DNA from 3 places in the Paludibacterium paludis genome. Region 3 is predicted to be linked to each of the others. Evidence: predicted binding sites of a transcription regulator. Region 3 holds the regulator's gene; each other region holds the start of a gene.
The links. The regulator FNR, encoded in region 3, switches genes on or off when oxygen is low (the NO sensors DNR and NnrR bind a similar motif). The targets are predictions, from matches to a motif close to TTGATNNNNATCAA.

Region 1 (7,826 bases), 890 kb from region 3:
ACGCCGCCCATTTCCGAGGCGTCGAGTGTCAGGCCGCCATGGTATAGCTCCGCCAGTTCCGCGGCGATCGACAGGCCAAGACCGCTGCCCGGCACCGACTCGTCCAGCCGCATTCCCCGTCGCATCGCCGTGTCGACGGCTTCGGGGGGAATCCCGGGACCGTCGTCCTCAATGACGATGGCGAGAGTGTTATCTCGAGCCATGGCCCCGACCGTGACGCATGTCCGCGCCCATTTGCAGGCGTTGTCGAGCAGGTTGCCGAGCATTTCCTGCAGATCCTGCTCTTCACCGGCGAACAGGGCTGCGTCGGGCGGCATGTCACACCGGATCGTCAGCCGGTGTTCCGCATGAACCAGTCGCATGGCATGCACCAGAGAGGCGATGACTTTTCCGGTATCGGTGGCGTGCCCGGGCACTGCGGCGGCCGCGGCGGCCCGGGCTCTTGCCAGGTGCCAGTTCACTTGCCTGCCCGCCAGGTCGACCTGCTCTTTCACCAGATCGGCCAACGGCCGTGTTCCATCGGACGACTCCCCGGGAACTTCCGCGGCCTGGCGCAGGATGGCCAGCGGTGTCTTGATCGCGTGGGCGAGGTTGCCCGCCTGCGTGCGGGCCCGCTCCACCAGGTCGGCGTTGCGCGCCAGCACATGATTGAAATCCTCGGCCAATGGCCGGACCTCCAGCGCGAACCGCCCCTCCAGACGCCGCGCCTTGCCCTGTTCAATGCGCCGCAGCGCGCGGCGCAGATCGCGCATCGGCGCGAGGCCGACATGAACCTGTACCATGGCGGCCGCCATCAGCAGCACGAACAGAATACCCAACGACAGGGCGAGCAATCCGGAGAAATCCGCGATGGCCGCCTCGGTCGGGCCCATGTCGCCGGCCACGGTCAGGCGCCATCCTTCCTGTGTCGTGTCCTCGCCGTGCACGGTGCGCTCCAGCGCCATCAGCCGTTGTCCGGCCGGTCCCGGAATTTCATGCCGGTGGATCTGGCCATCGGCGAGCGCATCATCAGGCAGGGTGAGGGTGAGATCCCAGAGCGAACGCGAGCGCAGTTCGCCAGGATGGGCCGGCCGGTTGGCCGGCACCCGATCCACTTGCCAGTACAAACCGGAAAACGGTCGCACCCAGCGCGGGTCGCTCAGTTGCCCCGCGCTGATTATCGGCATGCCGCGCTCGTCAAAGTCGAGGCGGGCGGTCAATTGGTCCAGCTGCGCTTCCAGCGTTTGGGCGAACTGCCGGGTGACATGATCGTGAAACAGCCGGTGCAATGACCATCCGGTCAGGGTCAGCGCCAGGCAGACGGTGACGGCGGTAGCGATCAGCAGTCGCCATCGGAGGCTGTCGCGCAAGTTTGTCCTGCGTCGCACGGCTACGCCTCGCGCAACCGGTAACCGAGGCCGCGTACGGTCTCGATGGTGTCCGGCGGCAGTTTCTTGCGCAGCCGGCCGATGAAGACTTCGATGGTGTTGGAGTCGCGGTCGAAGTCCTGGGCGTAGATGTGCTCGGTCAGCTCCGCGCGCGAGACAATGGTGTTCGGTCGATGCATCAGGTAGTCCAGCACCATGTACTCATGGCTGGTCAGAGCGATGGGACGGCCATGAGCCGTGACTTTGCCGCTGCGGGTGTCCAGGCACAGACCTCGGCATTCGAGCAGGGGAGAGGCCAGGCCGTGGGCCCGGCGGATCAGGGCGCGCACCCGGGCCAGTAACTCTTCCATATGGAACGGTTTGGTCAGGTAATCGTCCGCCCCGGCGTCGATGCCCTCGACCTTCTCGTGCCAGCTGTCCCTGGCGGTCAGGATCAGGACGGGCATGTTCCGGCGGCAAGAGCGCCATTTTTTGAGAACCGAGATGCCATCCAGACCGGGCAATCCCAGATCCAGGACAACCGCATCGTAGTCTTCCGTTTCGCCAAGAAAGCATGCATCCACGCCGTTGCCGGCCGGATCCACGACATAACCGGCCAGGAGCAGCCCGTCGTAGAGCTGCTGTCGCAATGTCGGTTCGTCTTCAACAAGCAAGAGTTTCATGATCCGTGTCTTCTCTGGCTTCGTTCTCCATGACGGCGTCGCTCGTCATCGGGTGAGCGGGCGTTCAGCAAGGTGGCGGTTCTGGCGTTGTACCTCAGTTTCCTTAACTGTCCATTGTCCTGCAGCAACTTTATCTCGTAGACCCAGTATGGCCCCTTGCGCTCCAGCTCGACTTCCAGAACCTCGCCGGAAAATTCGCCGCGCACCTTTTTGAGAACTTGTTCAAGCGGCAATACCTCACCGGCGCGCAGGGCATTGCGCGCCATGTCCTGTTCGTTGTCCGCCCGGGCGAGGCCAGGCAAAACCAGGGTGAAAACGATGAGCCATTGCGGCCAATTGACGAATCGCATGGTGGTTCCCGTGTCGGATACGGCTGCCATTTTAGGGTGGCGAGTCTGAACGCGGGCTGAACACCCGCTTCAGACGGCTTTCAGTCGCGCGGCCGCACACTGTGTCCATGTCGAACAGCAAGGAGTGTGCGATGCGATCAGTCTTTCTTTGTGCGGGGATCATGGGGATGGTGTGCGCCGGTATGGCCTCCGCCGCGGATACCAGCCCGGCCGCGCAGCTGCAGCGTTGGAACCGGCTCGCGGGAAGCCCGGGGCAGGCGGCGCGCGGACAACTGTTTTTCACGAAAAAGCATGGCGCGCAGTGGTCCTGCGCCTCGTGCCACGGGGAGTCGCCAACCATTCCGGGTAAGCACGCCAATACCGGAAAAACACTGCCGCCGCTGGCGCCGGCCTTCAATCCGCAGGCCCTGACGGATCAGGCCAAAGTCGACAAATGGTTGCGCCGCAATTGCAACGATGTGCTCGGGCGGGAGTGCTCGGCATTGGAAAAAGCCGATGTGACCGCGTTTCTGGTCAGTCTGCGCCGTTAAAAGGAGTCGGTCATGAATCGGATGGTTTTGCGCCTGGTGGCGTGTCTCGGGCTGGCGGCCTGCGCGGGAGTCGTGTTGGCCGGCGGACACCGGGCGATGCCGGGAACGGTTCCCCGCGTCTATGTCGAGGAATGCGCCAGCTGCCACATCGCCTATCCGCCGGGGTTGCTGCCCGGCGCCGCATGGCAGCGGCTGATGGATGGGCTGGGGCGGCACTATGGCACCGACGCCTCGCTGGATCCGGCCAGCGTCAAACTGATCGCAGGCTGGCTGCGCGACAACGCGGGACGGGGGAAATATGCCCTGTCGCCGCCAGCGGACAACCGCATTACCCGGACAGGTTGGTTCATGCGAAAGCATCGGGGCATCCCGGATTCCGTCTGGCGCATGCCCAGTGTGAAGAGCGCGGCCAATTGTCAGGCGTGTCACACCGGCGCTCAGCAGGGCCGGTTCGACGACGATGAACTGCGAATTCCCGACGGTTTGAACGCCGCGCAGCGACGCGCTTTTCATGATGGGGAGTGATCATGGAGTCGATTCGAACCGGGCGGGTGACCCGGCCGACCGCCGTTTCTCGCCGGCGCGTGGTGGATGCGCCGGTGCGCATGTTCCACGGCCTGTTTGCCGTGTGTTTCGCCGGCGCATGGCTGACCGCGGAAAGCGAGCTGTGGCGAACCTTGCATGTATCGCTGGGGTACTCCCTGGCCGGATTGTTGGGGTTCCGCCTTGTTTACGGCTGTTTCGGCCCCCGTCCTGCGAGCTTGCGCTTGCTTGTCGGGCGGCTCGTGCCGCTTGCCGGGCTGATTCGGAACCGGCGCGCCGTCATGACCCGTCCCGTCTCCGTGTGGCGACCGCTATGGCATGGCCTGATGTCCGGGTTGATTTTGGTGGTGTTGCTGGGCGCCGTACCGGTCTGTCTGAGCGGCTATCTGGCCTTTCACGACGCTCCGGAGTGGGTGGCCGAATGGCATGACATGCTGGCCGAGATCATGCTGGCGATGGTGCTGGGACATGTTGTGCTGGTGGCGCTGGGCGTGTTCGGCGAGGGGGGCGGCCGGTGCGGCGCGATGCTGACCGGCCGCGTTCCTGGCTCCGGCCCCGATCTGGTGCGTAAGAACCGGACCTGGCTTGCGCTGGTGTTGCTGCTCGTTGTCCTGGGGTACAACGGTTATGTCTGGTTGCAGAGCCGTGGATGCGGTGAAGCAGTCTGTGGTGAAATGGTATCGGTGGAAGGAGCGCGCGATGGCGAGCACGACTGAAACGGTTTATCTGTGCCAGGCCTGCGGCGTGGTGTACGATCCGGCGGCCGGCTGGCCGGAAGAGGGGTTCCCGCCGGGGACGCCCTGGGCGGCTATTCCCGATGACTGGCTTTGTCCGGAATGCGGGGTGGCCAAAAAGGACTTCATCGCAATGACGATGTGATGAGCGCCCTCGTGCCACGCTACGTTCGCGATCAGAAAAAAACGGGGGCGCACGGCCCCCAAAGAATGGAAAAGCGCAGCTAGAGACAATCAGCTGTTATCGGGCAGCGGAGTCGCCTTGCCCGACTTGGGCAGTACCGGCAGAACCAGTGCCTCTTTGGGTATCTGACCGGTCAGCGTGGACAAGAAGGCGCGAATATCAGCCACGTCCTGACCGTTCAGGTCCTTACCCAACTGCGTTTTTGCCATGATCCGGATAGCATCGCCCAGATCCGTGACGCTGCCATCATGGAAATAAGGATAGGTGCGTTCCACGTTTCTCAGGGTCGGCGTGCGGAACACGTCGCGGTCTTCCTCCTTCTTGGTCAGGTCATAACGGCCGGCATCGCTGTTGGGCTTGCCGGTGTATTTGCTGTAAGGCCCGTTGACGAGGCCGAACTTGAAGAACTGGTTTCCACCCAGCGTGGCGCCGCTATGACAGGTCACGCAACCGGTCGAAACAAAGGTGCGCAACCCGCGGGCTTCCTGATCGTTCAGCGCCTTGACATTGCCTTTCAGGTAAGCGTCGAAGCGCGAAGGCGTGATGAGGGTGCGCTCGAACGCCCCGATGGCATTGGCGATGTTCTCGTAGGTGAGGGGATTGGCCTCCTTGGGGAAGGCTTGACGGAACAGCGCCCGGTATTCGTCGATGCTGCCGATGCGGGCGAGGGCCAGATCCTTGTGCGGCATGCCCATTTCAACCGGGTTCATGATCGGCCCTTGCGCCTGGGCTTCCACGTCTTTGGCGCGACCATCCCAGAACTGCGGCTCCAGAAGGCCCGCGTTCATCACCGTCGGCGAATTGCGTCCGCCGAATGCGCCCTTGTGCCCCTGCGATGTCGGCAGGTTGTCGACGCCATAACTGGCGATGTTGTGACAGGAATTACAGCTGACCGTGTTGCCTTTGGACAGCCGGGTGTCGAAATAAAGAGCCTTGCCCAACTCGATCTTGGCCGGGTTCGCCGGATTGGCCGGATTGGGCGCGGCTTTGGGCAATGGACGGAACAGCTCTTTGGCTGACTTCCAGATCGATGTCCGATCCTGTTGGCTAAGCGCGGGCACCTGTGACGCCAGGGCGGCGAGACCGGTGGACATGGCGACGCTGCCGCCAACAACCATTGCGATATACCGTGATTTCATAGTCGGTTCCTATCGGGTTGATAAATTCTGACTATTGCATTTTTCTATTTACATCGCGCCTTCGATTGTTATTTAGAATGCCCAGTATTTATGACGTAGGGGTTGATGGAGGTCAAGGAAGCGGTGTTCGCTGTCGGGCGCGTCCGGTGTCAGCGGCGGATCGCCATGCGCCCGTCTCACACAGTTTGCTTGCGCCATATGTAATTTTTTATGTTTTATTTTTACGTAAATAATGTTTTAAATAAAAAATGTAATAAATAGTTAAAATTTCGCAACATTTCTTTTACTGTCTGATAAGACATGCTTAAGCAAACACGGGATAATGCAGTTGTGTACTGAATCGTGCGATGCGGTTCGGAAGAGTCAAAGGAGGAAACGATGAAGTGGATGCTTGTCCGCGCACTGGCGCTGGCCGCGGCGATGGCCTGCGCAACGTCGGCACGGGCCAGCGAGGCGGCCGATGACGCGAAAGCCGCCTGGCATCGGGATGCGGCGCTGGATCAGGCGTTGCAGGTGAATTCCCAGGCTCTGCTGCATGACCGGCTCGGCGTTCGGCCCGAGCAGGAACAGGCGTGGCTCGCCTTTGCGATGGTGGCGGGTCATGCCGGCGAATGTCTTGGCGAAAGCGCGCTGAACATGCCGGCTCCGCAGCGCCTGGAGCGGCGTCTGGCATGGCTTGAGCGGCAGAAAGTCCAGACGGCCAGGGAGCTGGCCGTGGTGCGCGAGTTCTACGCGGTTCTGACACCGGATCAGAAGAGAACCCTGGATACCTGGCTCGCGTCCTCCCTGGCGCCGCAGGCGTTCGCCGCTCCCCGCCCCTGAATGGCCCTGGCTGGGCTCGTCCGGCGTATAATGGCCCCGTGTCATTATCAATGCGACAGGAGGGCTGGATGAGTCGGTCGGTTAAGGTATGGGATGTCCCGACCCGGTTGTTTCACTGGTTGTTGGTGGGGCTGGTCGGCGCCATGTGGTACACCGGTCAGCAAGGGGTGCTGGAGCTTCACATCCGCTGCGGAGTGCTGCTGCTGGCCTTGCTGGTGTTCCGCCTGATATGGGGCGTGGTCGGCAGCCAGACGGCGCGGTTCTCGGACTTTTTGCGAGGTCCGGCCGCCATTCGCCGCTATCTGGCCGGCGATGTGTCGCACGCCGGGCATAATCCGATGGGCGGCTGGATGGTTCTGGTGATGTTGACCGTGCTGCTGACGCAGGTGGGTACCGGATTGTTCGCCAGTGATGTCGATTCCATGCTCTATGACGGTCCGCTCGCCCATCTTGCCGGTGGCGCGGCAGAAACCATGACGGCCGTTCACAAGCTTGGCGTGAATATTCTGCTGCTGCTGGTGGCGTTGCACCTCGCCGCCATCGTGTTCTACCGGGTGGTGAAGAAAGAGGCGCTGGTGCCTGCCATGGTGACGGGGCGCAAGGCGCTGCCGTATGGTGTGACGCCGCCCTTCTTCGCGCCGGTCTGGCGTGCGGCCTTGTGTCTTGCCGCCGCCGCGGGGCTGGTTGCGGCCATCCTGCGTTTTGCTTGATGTTTTCTAACCGCGGCGGATGGGCGTCTTGAGTGCCTGGTAGTCGGCCAGAATGCCGTCCGCGTGGCGCAGGGCCGCGGCAAGTCGTTCTTGCCGCGGGTGGCCGCAGAACTCCAGGGCGGGGTCGAGCGCGCTCATGGCTCGCCTCGCCGCCGTGGCGACATCCACCGCATGATTGAAATCGGCGGGCCCCATCACCTTGCCGTTACGGATTCTCTTGTAGTAAATCAGCGCCATCCGCACATACTGGGCCGCCGTCTCGTGGCTCGATAGTCCACCTTCCCGCTCGAGGGTCAGCAGTTCGTCGAGCGTGCTGCGGCATCCTTCTTCGGCACGCAGGAAACGCCGCTGGTCTTCGGTTTTTGCGCTGCGCGCCGCCGGGGCGCTCTTTTTCGCGGCCATGGTCGTCCTTCCCGGTAAGCCACTCATCAAACAATACAGCCTGGCCGAAGCCAGGCTGTCAGGTTCACTGCGCGTGCTGCGCGCGGAAATCAGCGTTCCGGACCGCGGAAGGCATCGTGACAGGATTTGCAGGTTTGCGCCACGCCGCCGAAGCTTTTCTTGATCTGGGCAAGATCGCCGGTTTTGGCCGTGGCATCCAGTTCGTCGACAGCCTTCAGGAATTTATCCTTCTCAGCGGCGAACTTGGCCGGTTGGGTCCAGATTTCCGGCTTGGAACGACTCTTGGCGTCGATGCTGTTCGGCGCGAACAGGGTGAACGGTTCGGCCGCCATCTTCTTGAGCGCGTCGGCGTGCTTGATGAACTCGTCCTTCTTGTACGGTTC
Region 2 (7,826 bases), 320 kb from region 3:
GCACTGAATAATCGGATCGCTTCAAAACCAGTCAAAATAATAACAATGCAATATAATTTACAAATATAATATCGTACACACGGAAAATAATGCATTAATTCTCTTGTATAAAATAGGCTGACCTTTATTACAGTAAAAAGTGGGGCTGAATCGGGATAGTGTCTGCTATCATTTTCGGAACACAACAATAACAAGGGAACGACCATGCCAACAGAGAAAGCCATCATGAACCGGCAAATGCCAAAAGGACTGGCGCCAGAACGGCTTTACACCCTGCTCGAATGGGTCCACCGAGTGGGGCAAGTCGAATGCGAAAAGACGCTCAAGCACTACCTGGATTACCTGCAGCAGCAAATCCCGGTCGAGCATATGTGTCTGGTTGTCGGACGTATCAATCAACAAAGGATGATGCAAAGACTGGATAAAGTCGTGGAGATTACTTATCCACATAATTGGATAGAGCATTATATCCACGAAAATTACGCTAGCTGCGATCCGGTTCTGCTAACGCCATTAAGCCCGAATCCGCTGTTGTGGCAGGAGCGTTTTTCCCAGGTAAATACCAATCAGGAAAAACGGTTTATTGCCGAAGCCACTTCGGTCGGTCTGGGAGATGGCATCACCTGCAGCGCCTTTTCCCAGAAGCACAATCTTGCCTGCCTGATTTCTCTCGCCGGCAAGGACGTGAGCATGGACCGGCAATTGGTGGAGATGGTCAACACGCTCGTCCCCCATCTCCACCAGGCGGTGATTCGTACCACCATTCCCGCCACGGTCAACCAGCCGGGCATCGTGCTGTCGCACCGCGAACACGATATCTTCCACTGGATGAGCCACGGAAAAACCAACTGGGAAATTGCCACCATCCTAGACATCAGCGAAAGGACAGTGAAATTTCATGTAGCCAACATTATTCGCAAGCTCAATGCGAATAATCGTACGCACGCGATCGTTCTTGGGTTGCAGCTGGGAATACAGCCGCCTCTCGCAGCCAATGAATGAAATCCGGACTGGCCGACGGCCAGTCCATGTACCCCGCCTGGGAGAGCACGCCGCCATCCAGTTTCTTTGCTTCGCCGATCGCCACCGTCGGAAAACCGAGCCGGGTCAAATGTCGGAAGAACGGGGGCTCGACGACGAAATACAGCCACTTCACATCATGAAGTCTCGACCATTCGTAGAGCGACAGGTAGAGCAGGCGGCTAGCGCTCCCCATACCCCCGTTCAGACATCGGCTCGCCACGGCGAAGCGCGTCACCTCGCCGGCATGCCGGCCCTTGCGCAAGGCGAACCCACCCGGTAGCAGCCGTGCGAATTCCTTTTCGATCATGAACGGATAATGGCCTTCCGTATATCTGACAGAACCCACCACCTCATTGCCATCGATGACCGCCAGATTATGCGAAAACGCATCGTACTCGTCCTTGTCGAGACCGTCGGCGGACAGCTCAACCCATTTGAGTTTTTCCCGGAAAATTTCGTGGCGAAAGCGCAGTAACTCGGTTTGACGCCGCCCTCCCCTGATGGTCTCCAGACGCAATCCTTCCTGACTGCTCAAGGACAGAAAAGCCATACCATGCCCCTATCGGTTAGTTGATCAACACCCGATACTCTATGGGTTCATTGGCTAACCCGAATCTGACCTTTCTGACAGTAAGTTCCCTCTGCGGGGAATAAAACGCTGGTCAATACTCTAATATGTAGAAATGTATATCTATTACATATAAAAAATACTTATAAAAACCCGATGATTTCATAATGTCACGGCAATATTTGTAAAACAACTGTAATTACATACAGGTCACCCCTATTCCCGCGCCATTTCAGACCGGTATCTTGCCGGCATTTCGCCCGGCCGTTTGATCCAGATCAAATGCCAGCCGCTGTCAAGCGCGCATAGTTAGTGTTTTTACTCGACCGGATCACGCCATGCTTCACCACTTCAACCCGCTGGTTATCAAGGGTCATGAACTCCTGCCCATCGTCCAGGGCGGCATGGGCGTCGGCATTTCGGCCAAGAGTCTGGCCGGCAGCGTGGCTCTCGAAGGAGGGGTCGGTACGATCGCCAGCGTCGACCTGCGGCATCTGCACGAGGATCTGGTCGCCGAATCGGCGAAAGCCGGCGGACAGGAAGATCTGGACCGGCTCAACCTCATCGCGCTGGATCGCGAAATCAAGGGCGCTTTGCGCAATGCGCAGGGCCGTGGCATGGTCGCCGTGAATGTAATGAAAGCCGTGGATGCGCACCCGGCGCTGGTACGCCAAGCCTGCGAATCGGGCGCGCAGGGAATCGTGATGGGAGCGGGACTGCCCCTGGATCTGCCGGAAATGGCCAGAGATTTTCCTGAGGTGGCGCTCATTCCGATCCTGTCCGAGTCGCGCGGTATCCACATCGTTTTGAAACGCTGGATGAAAAAACAGCGTCTGCCCGATGCGATCGTGATCGAACACCCGCGACATGCCGGCGGCCATCTGGGCGCGGCGAGCATCGGCGAGATCGGGGACGAGCGCTTCAATTTCCGCCGGGTACTGAACGAAACCTTCGAGGTATTCAAGCAATTGGGCCTGGAAAGCGAGCGTATTCCGCTGGTCGTTGCCGGCGGCATCAATACTTTCCAGAAAGTCCGCACCTGCCTGCAGGAATTCGGCGCCTCGGCGGTGCAGATCGGCACGGCCTTCGCCGTGACTCGCGAAGGCGACGCCCACGACAATTTCAAGCGCACCCTGGCCGGCGCCCGTCCTGAAGACATCGTGGAGTTCATGAGCGTGGCCGGCCTGCCCGCGCGCGGAGTCATGACGCCATGGCTCAAGTCCTACCTGAAGCGCGAAGACAAGCTGCAGGCCAACGCCAAGGCCGACCCGCGCCGGTGCACCCAGGGCCTCAATTGCCTGAGCGTGTGCGGACTGCGTGACGGACTCGGCAAAATCGGCCAGTTCTGCATCGATCTGAAACTCTCCGCCGCCTTCCGCGGGGAAGTGACCAAGGGACTGTTTTTCCGGGGAGCCGAGCCGTTGCCTTTCGGCGACTCCATTCGCAGCGTGCGCGAAACCATCCATTATTTCATGACGGGTGAAACACCGTCCGACCTGCGGATCCCGGGTTAAACCGCCAATGGCGGAGAGACACGCTTCTCTCCGCCTTTTCGCTGGATCCAGATCAAACCTTGAGCATACCGCTCTGCCATTTCTGCTGCTATTTTGTTACATTGCTTCACTGGCAATTCCATCCCACCGAGCTGTGTCATGACTGATTTCACCTCCTGCAATCCGGCTACCGGAGAGCTTGTTTTCACTCGCCAGGCCTGGACGGCGGAACAGCTGGACGGCGCCTTGCAACGACTCGCCGGCGCCCGCCACCCCTGGTCAAGGCTCAGCGTCGGACAACGCGCGCAAAAATTGCTCGGTCTTGCCGACGAACTCACACGGGTGCGTCTCGAACTGGCACAGCTGATCACTCTTGAAGTCGGCAAGCGCACTGTCGAATGCCTCGCTGAAATCGACAAATCCGTGCAACTGATCCGCTATTACGCGGAGCTCGCCCCCAAACTGCTCGAAGCGATCCCCATCCAGACCCATGCCAGCAAAAGCGGGGTTGCGTTCGAACCCTTGGGGCAGGTTCTGGCCATCATGCCCTGGAACTATCCGGTGTGGCAGGTGCTGCGCTTTGCCGTTCCCGCCCTGATGGCCGGCAATACCTGTCTGGTCAAGCCGGCCCCGGTCGTGCCGCAAAGCACGGCGAAACTGCTCGACTGCGTGCGAGAAGCCGGGCTGGATGTTCTGGATGTGGCCTGGATCATGCACGAGCACGTGGAAACGGCCGTACGCGCCTCCGATGCCGTGGCCTTCACCGGCTCCACTTCGACCGGCCGGATCATCGCCAGCCTGGCGGGCCGGCACCTGAAAAAAACCGTGCTCGAACTGGGCGGCAGCAATCCGTTCATCGTCCTGGCCGATGCCGACGTGGAGGCCGCCGCTCGCGAAGCCGTCCATTCGCGCTTTCGCGATGCGGGTCAGTCCTGCAACGCGGCCAAACGCATGATTCTGGTTCCGCAGATCGCCGAGGACTTCATCCGCTGCTTCGTCGAAGAAGCCTCGCGGTTGAGCCCGGGCGATCCGACCCAGGAATCGACCACGCTCGCCCCGATGACGCGGGCCGACTTGCGCGCCCACCTGCACCACCAGGTGACCGATGCCCTGCATAACGGAGCATCGCTGTTGCTTGGCGGGACGTTGCCTGCCGGACCGGGCTTCTTTTATCCGGCCACCGTGCTGGACAACGTCAATGCCGCCTGCCGTGTCTACCACGAAGAAGTCTTCGGACCGGTCGCCAGTCTGATCCGCGCCCGCGATGAAGAAGACGCGATCCGCATCGCCAACGATACTCCATTCGGTCTTGGCGCCTCGTTGTATACTGCGGATACCGAACACGGCTGGCACCTCGCCCGGCAAATCGAAGCCGGGAGCGTCTTTGTCAATCGCCACACCAGTTCCGACCTTCGCCTGCCTTTCGGCGGCGTGAAGGCATCGGGCTATGGTCGCGAGTTGTCCGAGTTCGGCCTGTACGAATTCGTCAACGTCAAGACCTACTGGCAAAAGTGACCACCAACACCGCATCCGGGCGGGTTCGCCGCAAGCAGCTCGCCCTGCTCACCCTGCTGTTCGGCGGCTATTACCTGATCGTCGCCTTTTTTCCCGGACTGCTGGCCTTGCCCGTCCGGCCGGGGTCGGCCGTACCGGTCTCCATCGTGCTGGCGCTCGCGCTGATCTGGACAGGCTTTCTGCTGACCGTATGGATCGCCCGCTCGCCATGAATATCGCCCAACTGTGCTTCATTTTGCTGACCGTCGGCAGCCTGGCCATCGTCGGCGTCGCCGCCCGCCGGCGCATTGCCGGAGCCGACGAGCTGTACACGGGCGGATCGCGCCTGCGTGCCTGGCAGAACGGTCTGGCCCTGTCCGGAGACTATCTGTCGGCCGCCGCGTTTTTGGGAGCGGCGGGCATGTGGGTCGGCCAGGGCTACGACTCGCTGATCTATGCCGTTGGCACACTGGCCGGCTGGCCGCTGTTGATGATTCTTCTTGCCGACCGCTTGCGCGAACTGGGCCGCTATACGGTGGCCGATGTCCTGGAGCACAGGTTTCCCGGCCGTCCGGTGCGCCTGATGTCGTCGGCCGCGTCATTGCTGATTACCGGTTTCTACCTGACTGTCCAGATGGTGGCGGGCGGCAAACTGATGGCGCTGCTGTTCGGCATCCCGTATCCCGCCGCGCTCGCCGGGCTCTCGGCGCTGATCCTGCTCTACGCCACGGCAGGCGGCATGCGCGCCACCACCTGGGCCCAAATGGCCAAAGCCGCCCTGCTCCTTGCCACCGCGTCCGCGCTCGCCGCGGGTGTCTGGCTGCGCCATGACGGAGGTCTTGGCGGGCTGATCGCGGATGTCATCGCCCGCCACCCGGCCGGCGCGGGGATACTGCAGCCCAGCCCCGCCATGAGTTCGCCCTGGGAGGTGTTGTCGCTGGGTATCGGACTCGTCTTCGGATTACTCGGCCTGCCACATGTGCTGATGCGTTTTTTCACGGTGCCGGATGCGGCCACGGCCCGCCGCTCGGTGGCCTGGGCAACCGGACTCATCGCTCTGATGTTCACGCTCAATGCCCTCATCGGCGCCGGAGCCATCGTCTACGTCAACGCCAACCCCGCATTCCATGACGCCCAGGGACACCTGACCGGCGGCGGCAATATGGTCGTGCTGCATCTTGCCGACTACCTCGGCGGAGAGCTGTTCAGGGCGGTGGTCTCCGCGGTCGCTTTCGCGACGCTTCTCGCCGTCGTCGCCGGGCTGACCCTCGCGGGCAGCGCGACGATCGGCCACGACATTTATGCCCGACTGATCCGCGGCCGGATCGCCGACAACGAAGAGCTCGCGGCGGCGCGCCTCGCATCGGTCGGGCTGGTGGTTGGCGCCGCTCTGCTGGCCCTTGCGTGCGAACAGCAGAACATCGCGTTTCTGATGGGGCTCGCGTTTGCGGTATCGGCCAGCGCCCAGGCTCCCGTTCTGATCCTGACGCTTTACTGGCCGGGCTTCACCCGCCGAGGCGCGCTATGGACAGGATGGACGGGCATGGCCGCCTCGGCCTTCGCCGTCTTCAGCGGTCCGGCGTTCGCCGGAGGCGGACGAAGCTGGCACTTTCCACTGGCCAACCCCACTCTGTTTTCCCTGTCCCTGGCGCTGGCCGCCGGCCTTCTGGCCTCCCGGCTGGAGCGGCAGTCGCACCATCCCGGAACCGCCCCATGATCGACAGCTCATTCCTTGCCGCCGTCTCCCGGCTGATCGGCCCGTCCCACCTCTTGACCGAAGAGCGCGACGTGCGTCCCTTGTGCCTCGATTGGCGTGGACGTTACCAGGGGGTTCCGATGGCGGTCGCCTACCCGGGCACCCGGGACGAGACCGCGGAACTGGTGACGCTTTGCGCCAGACACCGGGTGCCGATCGTGCCGCAAGGCGGCAATACCTCGACGTGCGGCGCGGCCACGCCGGATGTCAGCGGCCGGCAGCTCGTGGTGGGACTCAAGCGCCTTGACCGGGTCATCGGAGTCGATACCGCCAACAACACCATGACGCTGGAAGCGGGCATGACGCTCGCCCAGGCTCAGGAGATCGCGCGGCAACAGCGCCGGCTGTTTCCCCTGTCGCTGGCCAGCGAAGGAAGCTGCCAGATCGGCGGCAACCTGTCGACCAATGCCGGCGGACTCGCGGTTCTGCGCTATGGCACGATGCGCGAGCTGACCCTGGGTCTTGAGGTCGTTCTGCCGGACGGCCGCCGGATGACAGCGCTGGAAGGATTGCGCAAAAACACCACCGGTCTGGACCTCAAACACTGGTTCATCGGCGCGGAAGGACAACTGGGACTGATCACGGCCGCCACGCTCAAGCTGTTCGCGCTGCCCACCGCCCATGCCACGGCGCTGGTCGGCCTGCCCTCCAGCCAGGCGGCGATCGACTGGCTGGGCGGACTAAAGGACGCCTTCGGGGACCGGTTGACCACGTTCGAATTGATGACGCGGGATTGCCTGGAACTGGTGGAACGCTTCAAGACCGCCGATGTGCCGTTCATGGCGCCGGTTTCCGTACTGCTCGAACTGTCCGACAGTGGCGATGACAGCACACTGAACGAGCGGCTTGTCGCCTGGCTTGGCAACAGGGATGACATGGTCGATGGCGTGATTGCCATGAACGAGAGCCAGCGCGCCGCCCTGTGGAATCTGCGGGAGACGATGTCGGAAACCCAGCGTCTGCAAGGGGCGAGCATCAAGCACGATATCGCCGTGCCCAGCAGCGCCATTCCGGAGTTTCTCGAACGGGCGGGCGACGCCTTGCGCGCCGAATTTCCCGGTTGCCGAATCATGGCGTTCGGCCATGCCGGCGACGGCAATCTGCACTACAACATTTCCGCCACGCGCGCCGACGCCGCGCGTCTTTTCGAGGACGAGCCGCGCGTCAACGAGATCGTCTACGATATCGTATACGCACTGTCCGGAACGCTCGCCGCGGAACACGGCATTGGTCAACTCAAGACCCATTGGCTCGAGCGCTACAAAGATCCGCTGCAATTGTCGCTGATGCGGTCGCTCAAGCGGCAGCTGGACCCGGACAATCTGATGAATCCGGGCAAATGGCTCTCGGACTGAGCCGCTGATGTGGCGCCAACGCACATCGCGGCACTGGCAAAACGGACAGTAGCCGGCCGCGCGCGGAGTGTTTTTTCCCGTCGGGATCGCTTGGCCGCCACACCGTCATCTGCTGCGGTGCAGCATAAAAGGCTTTC
Region 3 (7,826 bases):
AAAACTCCCGCCGCGATGGCCGCCGGGTAGCCGCCGAACCGGGCGGCCACGCCGGCCCATCCCGGCAGCGCCGACAATTCCCCCACCGTTTGCAGCACCAGCTTCCCGTTTAGCAGCAAGATGAACAAGGCGACCGCCCAGGCCAGCGCGCGCGCGCCGACAGGCGGGCGCAACCGGCCCATCACCGAGCGGTTTCCTGTCAGTCTCAGCAAGGGAATCACCGCGAAGCCCAATTGCAGGCTGAGAATCACCTGACTGGCGACCAGGAGGGTATCGAGGCTTCGGTCACCGGCCAGGACGATTGTCAGGAAGGCCGGGACGAGGGCGATGGCGCGTGTGACAAGGCGCCGCTGCCAGCCCTTCCAGTGCAACTTCCCATGACCTTCAAGAATGACCTGACCTGCCAGGGCGCCGGTCAGGGTGGACGACTGCCCGCACAGGATCAGCGCGACGGCGAACAGGATCTGCGCCGGATGGCCGAAACGTTCGCCGAACAGGCGGTGGGCGTCGGACAGTCCGCCTACCGCTGCGCCATCATGGTGGAACGCGGTGGCCGCGACGATGAGGATGGCCGCGTTGACGGCGAAGGCGATGCCCAGCGCGAGTCCCGTGTCCCGGGCATTGCGCTTCAGGGTAGCCCGAACCCGGGCAAGATCCGGGCTGGCGGTTGTCTTGACCAGCGCGGAATGCAGATAGAGGTTGTGGGGCATGATGGTCGCGCCCATGATGCCGATGGCCAGGTAGAGCGCGTGACCGTCGAGCGGACGGACGATCATCCCGTGAACGATGTCGGTGCCGGAAGGGGCGACGATGGCCAGTTGCGCGGCGAACGCCAAGGCGACGACGGCGATCATGGCGATGACCGCGCTTTCGAGAGTGCGCAGACCGCGCGCGCTGAGCAGCAGAAAAAGCAGGGTGTCGCAGAGTGTCAGGGCGACGCACCACGCCATGTCCAGGGCGAACAGTAAATGCAATCCGATGGCCATGCCGAGGATTTCGGCCAGATCCGTGGCGATCACGGCTATCGTTGCCAGCGCCAGCAGGATGCGGTTCAGCCGTGGGCCGTACGCCTCGCGCGACGCGGTGGCCAGATCCTGTCCGGTCACGATGCCGAGCCTCGCGCTGAGTGTCTGCAGCAGCCATGCCATCAGACTGGATGCGACCAGCACCCATAGCAGCGCATGACCTTCTTCACTGCCCGCCGCGATGGCGGTGGACCAGTTGCCGGGATCCATGTAGCCGACGCTGACGAGAAAGGCCGGGCCCAGGTAGCGCATGCCGGGAGAACGGCAGAAACGGGCGAAGGTGGCTCGTGACATGATTTTCTCCAATGAGAATTATTCTCATTATAGCCATGTTCGAGCGGTTGTCTTTTGGATTGTTTTAATCTATGCGATAGTTGTTTTTGATAGTTTGAATTTCGCTGAGGCAAAAAAACCCGCATGACGCGGGTTGGCAGGGTGTCGCCTTACTTGACGTGCGGCGCGAGCAGATGCAGCAACTGTGCCAGCACCTTGGGGTTGGCCGCCACGATATCGCCGCTGTCCAGCCAGGTCTGCTCGCCTCGCAGATCGGTGACGATGCCGCCCGCTTCTTGAACGATCAGGCTGCCGGCCGCGATGTCCCACGGTTTGAGGTTGAGTTCCCAGAATCCGTCAACGCGGCCGCAGGCCACATTGCACAGATCGAGCGACGCCGCGCCTTCGCGGCGGACGCCGGCGGTCTTGCCCAGAACATCCTTGAGCATGGCGAGGTAGGTGTCGACATACGACTGATCGCTGACCGGGAAGCCCGTGGAAATCACGCATTCGTTCATGAACGAGCGGCGCGAGACGCGGATGCGGCGATCGTTGAGGAAGGCGCCGACACCGCGCGATGCCGTGAAAAGGTCGTTGCGGCCCGGATCGTAGACGACGGCTTGCTGGATCTGGCCCTTGTGCGCCAGCGCGATCGAGATCGCGAACTGAGGATGGCCGTGAATGAAATTGGTGGTGCCGTCGATGGGGTCGATGATCCATTCGTACTCGGATTCGCCAAGCCGTTGGGCGCCGGACTCTTCTGCTAAAATGGCGTGCTTGGGGTAGGCCTCGAGGATCACGTCGAGGATCGCCGCCTCGGCGGCATGATCCACCTCGGAAACGAAGTCGTTGTGTTTCTTTTTCTCTACGCGGACAGCGTCGAGGTTGTTCGACGCGCGCAGGATGACGTTACCTGCGCGGCGAGCGGCTTTAACCGCGACATTGAGCATCGGATGCATTGACGGCCTTTACACTGGAACGAAGACAGGCGAACGCCTTTTGGCAAAGGCGGCTCATCTGTGTATAACAATCTGGGTTAAGGAACAGAAAAAACCTCGCCACAATGGCGGGTTTTTGCAATATAGACGCTATTTTAATGCGAAACAGCCAATGAATAAACCCGAAGTCCCTGATTTTTTAAAGAACATCCGTATTGTGCTGGCCAGACCCAACCATCCGGGCAATATCGGATCGGCTGCCCGCGCGATGAAAACCATGGGACTGTCCCGGCTCGTGCTGGTGGCGCCCAGGGCGTTTCCCGACCCGGAAGCCGTGACGCTCGCGTCAGGCGCGGCGGATCTGCTGGAAACGGCCCGCGTCGTGAAAACCCTTGCCGAGGCGCTCGAGGGCGTGACCGTGGCCTGCGCGCTGACCAGCCGCCGGCGCGAGTTGACAATGGAGCCGGTTACGCCGCGCGAGGCGGTGCCGGATCTCCTCGCCCGGGCCCGCACTGGGGAGGAAATCGCCATCGTGTTCGGCAACGAGACTTTCGGGCTGTCGATCGAGGAAGTCGAATGCTGTAACCGCTTGCTGACCATCGCCGGCAATCCCGACTATTTTTCGCTCAATCTGGCGATGGCTGTGCAAGTCGTGACCTATGAGCTGTTCAGCCAGGCTGGCGTCGGCGTGGAGCATCTGCGCCAGGAAGCTGAGCCGGCAACCCTCGACGAAGTCGAGGGATTCTGCGGTCACCTTGACCAGACCATGGAGCATATCGGTTACTACCGCCGCCGCAACGGCGAGCGGCTGATGCGGCGCATGCGTTCGCTGTTCCATCGCGCCGCGCTGCAGCGCGAGGAGATCGACATCCTGCGCGGTTTTCTCAAACAGGTGCAGCGTGCCCACGACGGACAGCTTCGCGACACCGATCGCGGCGAGTGAACCCGAGTGGCTGGCCGGATTGAGGCATCCGGCCGTGCGCGACCTGGCCTGTCTGCTGTTCTCCGAGCCGCCGTGGCATATGGCGGACGCCATCGATCCCGTCCGCTTGCAGGGGCCCGACGCGGTGAGCCGGCTACGAAGCCTCGACCGCGCTCCAGGCTGTCTTGAGCGCTGGTTGTCGGCCTCGCCTTCCAACCGGCTTGGTCGTTATGCCGAGCATCTTCTGGCGTTCTGGTTCGATACCTCGTCGCATTCCCGTCTTGCCGCCCGCAACGTACAGGTGCGGCGCGGTAACGGAATGACGATCGGCGAGTTCGATTTTCTGCTCTGGCTCGATGGCGAGCCATGGCATCTGGAGCTTGCCTGCAAATTCTATCTGAAGCTTGGTGAGTCACCACTGGAATGCGTCGGCGCGAGTCTTGGCGATGGCATGCAGCTCAAGACCCTGGCGATGAAGCGTCAATTGGCGTTGCCGACTCTGCCGGAGGGCGCGCGCGCCTTGCCTGACGGGTTTGCCGGATGCCGCAGCGCGGCGCGCCTGGTGGGGGGGCTGTTCGCCGGGGCCGGCGGTGGGGATCCTGAGGGAACGCTGGGCGGCTGGTGGCGGCAAGGCGCCGAGTCCTTGCCTTGCCGGGGCGCCGCGGCGCGCTGGGTGATTCTTGACCGGAGCCGCTGGCTGTCGCCCTGGCGGGGCGGGCAAGCCGCAAGTCTTGATGCGGGAGAGCTGGCCGCGCGGCTGCAGGGGGCCGATCGTGTGGCGATGGTCGCCGAAATCATGGAAGACAATGGAACGTGGAGAGAGGTCTCCAGGGGATTCGTGGTGCCGGAAGGCTGGCCGGATGCGAAACGGCTGGCCGAGCTGTACGGGCGGAGCGGACCCCGCCCGTGACGCTTACTGACCGTTGGCGTGTACGCAGCCCGAGATCAGCTCCTTGAGCTGCTCCGGCAGCACCAGCTGGATGTGCTTGTGGTCGACGGTGATCCAGCCTTGCTGCTGGAATTTCGACAGGGTGCGGCTGACCGTTTCGAGCTTGAGGCCAAGGAAGCTGCCGATTTCCTCGCGGCTCATGCGCAGCACGAAGTCGTTGGCGGCGAAGCCGCGGCTGGACAGGCGCTGGGAAAGGTTGAGCAGGAAGGCGGCCAGCCGTTCTTCCGCCTTCATGTTGCCAAGAAGCAGCATGACGTTCTGGTCGCGAACGATCTCGCGGCTCATCAACCGGAAGAAATGGTGCTGCAGGCTGGGGATGTCGCGGCCGAGACTCTCCATGCGGGAGAAGGGCAGCTCGCAGACTTCGCTGTCCTCCAGGGCGATCGCGTCGCAGCCGTGAACGCTGGAGGATATGCCGTCAAGACCCATCAGTTCGCCGGACATCAGGAAGCCGGTCACCTGTTCGCGACCATCCTGGCTCGATACACAGGTCTTGAAGAAACCGGTGCGGATGGCGTACAGGGACTTGAAGTTCTCGCCGCTGCGGAACAGGAACTCCCCGCGCTTGAGGCGGCGACTCTGGCGGATGACGGCGTCGAGCTGGGCGAGCTCTTCGCGGTTAAGTCCGACGGGCAGACACAATTCTCGCAGACTGCAGTTGGAGCAGCTTACCTTGAGAGTATGGAGCGGGATCAACGTTTGGTCGTTCATGCTGTATTTCAGCAACCTTGTAAATAAGCTTGACGCTTGTCAAAGCGGATTTTATCCGTTTTCTACAAATTTACCAGTCCACCACAGGTTTTTCCAGTTCAGGACCGCCATGACACCCACCCACCCGTTTTTTCCGGACAGCTGCGAATTCGATCGCGAGCTTATTGAGCGTCTGGATTGCTCCGGACCGCGCTACACCTCGTATCCCACGGCTGACCGCTTCACCGCCGCGTTTGGCCCCGACGATTATCTGCGCTGGTTGGGCCAGCATCAACTGGGTCAAAGCAATCGGGCAATATCATTATATGCTCATTTACCTTTTTGCAACACTGTCTGCTACTACTGCGGTTGCAACAAGATCATCACCAAAGACAAGTCAAAGGCGGATACCTACCTCGATTATCTGGAAAAAGAGGTGGATGCGGTTGTCGCCGCGCTGGGCAAACGGGAGAAAGTCATTCAGTTGCATTTCGGTGGTGGAACGCCGACGTTCCTGTCGGATGCACAACTGGAACGGTTGATGACCTTGCTCAAGACACGTTTCGAATTCCTGCCCGAAGGCGAGTATTCGATCGAAATCGATCCGCGCAAGGTCGGCCGCGATACCGTGTTCGAGCTGGCGCGTCTGGGCTTTAACCGCATGAGTGTCGGTATCCAGGACTTCGATCCGGCCGTGCAGCAGGCGGTGAACCGGGTACAGAGCGAAGCCGAAACGCTGGAAGTGATCGAGGCCGCGCGCGAAGCAGGATTCCGCTCGGTGAGCGTCGATCTGATCTATGGCCTGCCGCTGCAGACGCTCGATTCCGTGATGGCCACGCTGGACAAGGTGATCCGCATCGCGCCGGACCGCATCGCCCTGTACAACTACGCGCACTTGCCGACCGTGTTCATGCCGCAGCGCCGCATCAACGAAGCGGATCTGCCCAGCGCCGAAACCAAGCTGGACATTCTGCAGGAGTCGGTGAAGAGATTGACGGATGCCGGATATGTCTTCATCGGCATGGACCACTTCGCCAAGCCCGACGACGATCTCGCGGTCGCGCTGCGCCAGGGACGGCTGCAGCGGAATTTCCAGGGTTATTCGACGCATGCCGATTGCGACATGATCGGACTCGGGGTGTCGTCGATCGGCAAGATCGGACCCTGTTACACGCAAAACCACAAGGACATCGATGCCTATTACGCGGCGCTGGATGAAGGCCGCCTTCCCGTCATGCGGGGAATGGTGCTCGATGGCGACGATATTCTGCGGCGCTCCATCATCCAGTCGCTGATGTGCCGTTTTGCCTTGTCCGTCGAAGCCACCGAAGATGTGTTCGGCATCAATTTCGCGCACTACTTTGCCGAGGAGTTGCCGAAGATCCGCGAACTGCAGGCCATGGGGCTGCTGAGCTTCGATGGCGATTTCCTGATGGTCGAGCCCAAGGGCCGTTTCCTGATCCGCAATATTGCGATGATTTTCGACAAGCACCTGCGCGACCGCCAAAGCGGCGCCCGCTATTCGAAAGTGATCTGACGCGAAAAGGGGGGAGGGGAACCTCCCCCGTCCCCTTATTCCGTGCTACGCTTTCCGTCCTGTTTTTCTCCAGAGTGTCGTTCCGCTCCATGATGAAGTCCCTGCTCAACGGCATCCTGCTGGCGCTGGTGGCCGCCGCCTACGGCCTGTGGTTCGGCGTCCGCGTGGCCGCGTACCCGTTCAGCCTGCTTCGCCGACGGCTGGGGCGTGCCTGATACCGGATCATTCCCCCGGTTCCTCCCCGCGTTCCTCTCTCCTCGTTTGCCGGTCGCGGCGGGATGATCGATCGGCTTGCGGCGTATTGCCATCCCGATGCTCCTTAGAAGTAATGTGGCGCTTTCCTTTTTATGCAAAAAGCATGATGCACATCGGCCATGTGAAGAAGTGCTTCGCGGTAACGAAAAAGAGCCGTGAGCACGTCGCCGATCCCCGTGGACAGGGGAGGATGTTCGAGGCGGTTCGCGATGTCTTCTTTGCCTGCGGGGCGGGTGAAGTGCTGGGCCTGCTCGATCCCAACGGGCGCGGGTAAAACCACCACGTTGCGCATGTTGCCGACCGCGCTGGCGCCAACCGGCGGCATGATCGAGATCCTCGAGGGGCGCTCCCTGCTGGGTTTTCTGTCCGGCGCCACGGCGCTCTACGGCCGGCTGACGGTGCGAGAAACCATCCGTTTCTTCGGCGAGGCGCATGGCGTTGGCCGGGCACATCGCCGGCCTGGCCGTCCTGTCGCGAATCGGGGGCGGGAGTGTCGGCTGATCGGCGCGCTGGTGCTGCCGTCCAACGCCATTGTCGCGGCGGTGCGGTTGACCCTGTCGCTGTTCGCCAGGACGTACAAGTAGGCCAGCAGTTATTGCGGGCAGGTGATGTGCCTGCCTGTTGTTTCCGTCGCGATGTCGATGCTGCCGGGGATGAAGCTGGAATCATTCTGGGCCTGGATGCCGATCACCAATGTGTCCCTGGCGATACGCGAAGTACTGAAGGGCACCCTGGGTGCCGGCTCCTTGGCGGTCGTGATGCTCTCCACTTTGCTGGCCGCAGGCATGCTGATCCAGGTGTGCGTGCGCCTGTGCCGGGCGGAGAGAGTGCTGTTCCGCCGCTGAGGGCGGGGTGGGAAGCAAAACGCCGGCCCCGGGATGGCGCCGGCGTTTTGCCACGAATCAGACGATCAGGCTTTCGATGCGGGCGGTGATCATGTCCACCGCCGGGTCGTTGCAGCCGTGGGGCAGAATCACGTCGGCAAAGCGCTTGGTCGGCTCGATGAACTGGTTGTGCATCGGTCGCACCGTGGCCATGTACTGGTCGATGACGTTCTGCATCGAGCGGCCGCGCTCGGCGATGTCGCGTTGCAGGCGGCGGATGAAGCGGACATCCGAATCGGTGTCCACGAAAATCTTCAGCGACATCATGTCGCGAAGCGCCGCGTCGTACAGAGAATAGAAGCCCTCGATCAGGATGACGGGCGCCGGCACGACGGTCTGGGTGGCGTCCGACC

Region 1: the regulator FNR is predicted to act here: its motif matches at 5,612-5,625, upstream of JNO50_RS08060 (cytochrome-c peroxidase).
Region 2: the regulator FNR is predicted to act here: its motif matches at 1,860-1,873, upstream of JNO50_RS02660 (NAD(P)H-dependent flavin oxidoreductase).

The regions. Positions count from the first base shown of each region.
Region 1 is NZ_CP069161.1:1,773,456-1,781,281, forward strand. It holds gene JNO50_RS08025 (sensor histidine kinase) at 1-1,349, opposite strand, end outside; gene JNO50_RS08030 (response regulator transcription factor) at 1,370-2,029, opposite strand; gene JNO50_RS08035 (PepSY domain-containing protein) at 2,026-2,379, opposite strand; gene JNO50_RS08040 (DUF1924 domain-containing protein) at 2,511-2,909, shown strand; gene JNO50_RS08045 (diheme cytochrome c) at 2,922-3,434, shown strand; gene JNO50_RS08050 (cytochrome b/b6 domain-containing protein) at 3,437-4,168, shown strand; gene JNO50_RS08055 (rubredoxin) at 4,152-4,331, shown strand; gene JNO50_RS08060 (cytochrome-c peroxidase) at 4,421-5,509, opposite strand; gene JNO50_RS08065 (Spy/CpxP family protein refolding chaperone) at 5,888-6,331, shown strand; gene JNO50_RS08070 (cytochrome b/b6 domain-containing protein) at 6,400-7,041, shown strand; gene JNO50_RS08075 (hypothetical protein) at 7,048-7,443, opposite strand; gene JNO50_RS08080 (c-type cytochrome) at 7,533-7,826, opposite strand, start outside.
Region 2 is NZ_CP069161.1:565,858-573,683, reverse strand. It holds gene JNO50_RS02670 (helix-turn-helix transcriptional regulator) at 205-1,002, shown strand; gene JNO50_RS02665 (acyl-homoserine-lactone synthase) at 923-1,573, opposite strand; gene JNO50_RS02660 (NAD(P)H-dependent flavin oxidoreductase) at 1,930-3,105, shown strand; gene JNO50_RS02655 (aldehyde dehydrogenase family protein) at 3,244-4,599, shown strand; gene JNO50_RS02650 (DUF485 domain-containing protein) at 4,596-4,811, shown strand; gene JNO50_RS02645 (solute symporter family protein) at 4,808-6,295, shown strand; gene JNO50_RS02640 (FAD-binding oxidoreductase) at 6,292-7,689, shown strand.
Region 3 is NZ_CP069161.1:887,753-895,578, forward strand. It holds gene JNO50_RS03935 (Nramp family divalent metal transporter) at 1-1,319, opposite strand, end outside; gene JNO50_RS03940 (inositol monophosphatase family protein) at 1,469-2,257, opposite strand; gene JNO50_RS03945 (RNA methyltransferase) at 2,409-3,179, shown strand; gene JNO50_RS03950 (DUF1853 family protein) at 3,136-4,068, shown strand; gene fnr (fumarate/nitrate reduction transcriptional regulator Fnr) at 4,072-4,818, opposite strand; gene hemN (oxygen-independent coproporphyrinogen III oxidase) at 4,928-6,334, shown strand; gene JNO50_RS03965 (hypothetical protein) at 6,409-6,549, shown strand; gene JNO50_RS03970 (hypothetical protein) at 6,654-6,914, opposite strand; gene JNO50_RS03975 (hypothetical protein) at 6,913-7,173, shown strand; gene JNO50_RS03980 (hypothetical protein) at 7,198-7,434, shown strand; gene udk (uridine kinase) at 7,492-7,826, opposite strand, start outside.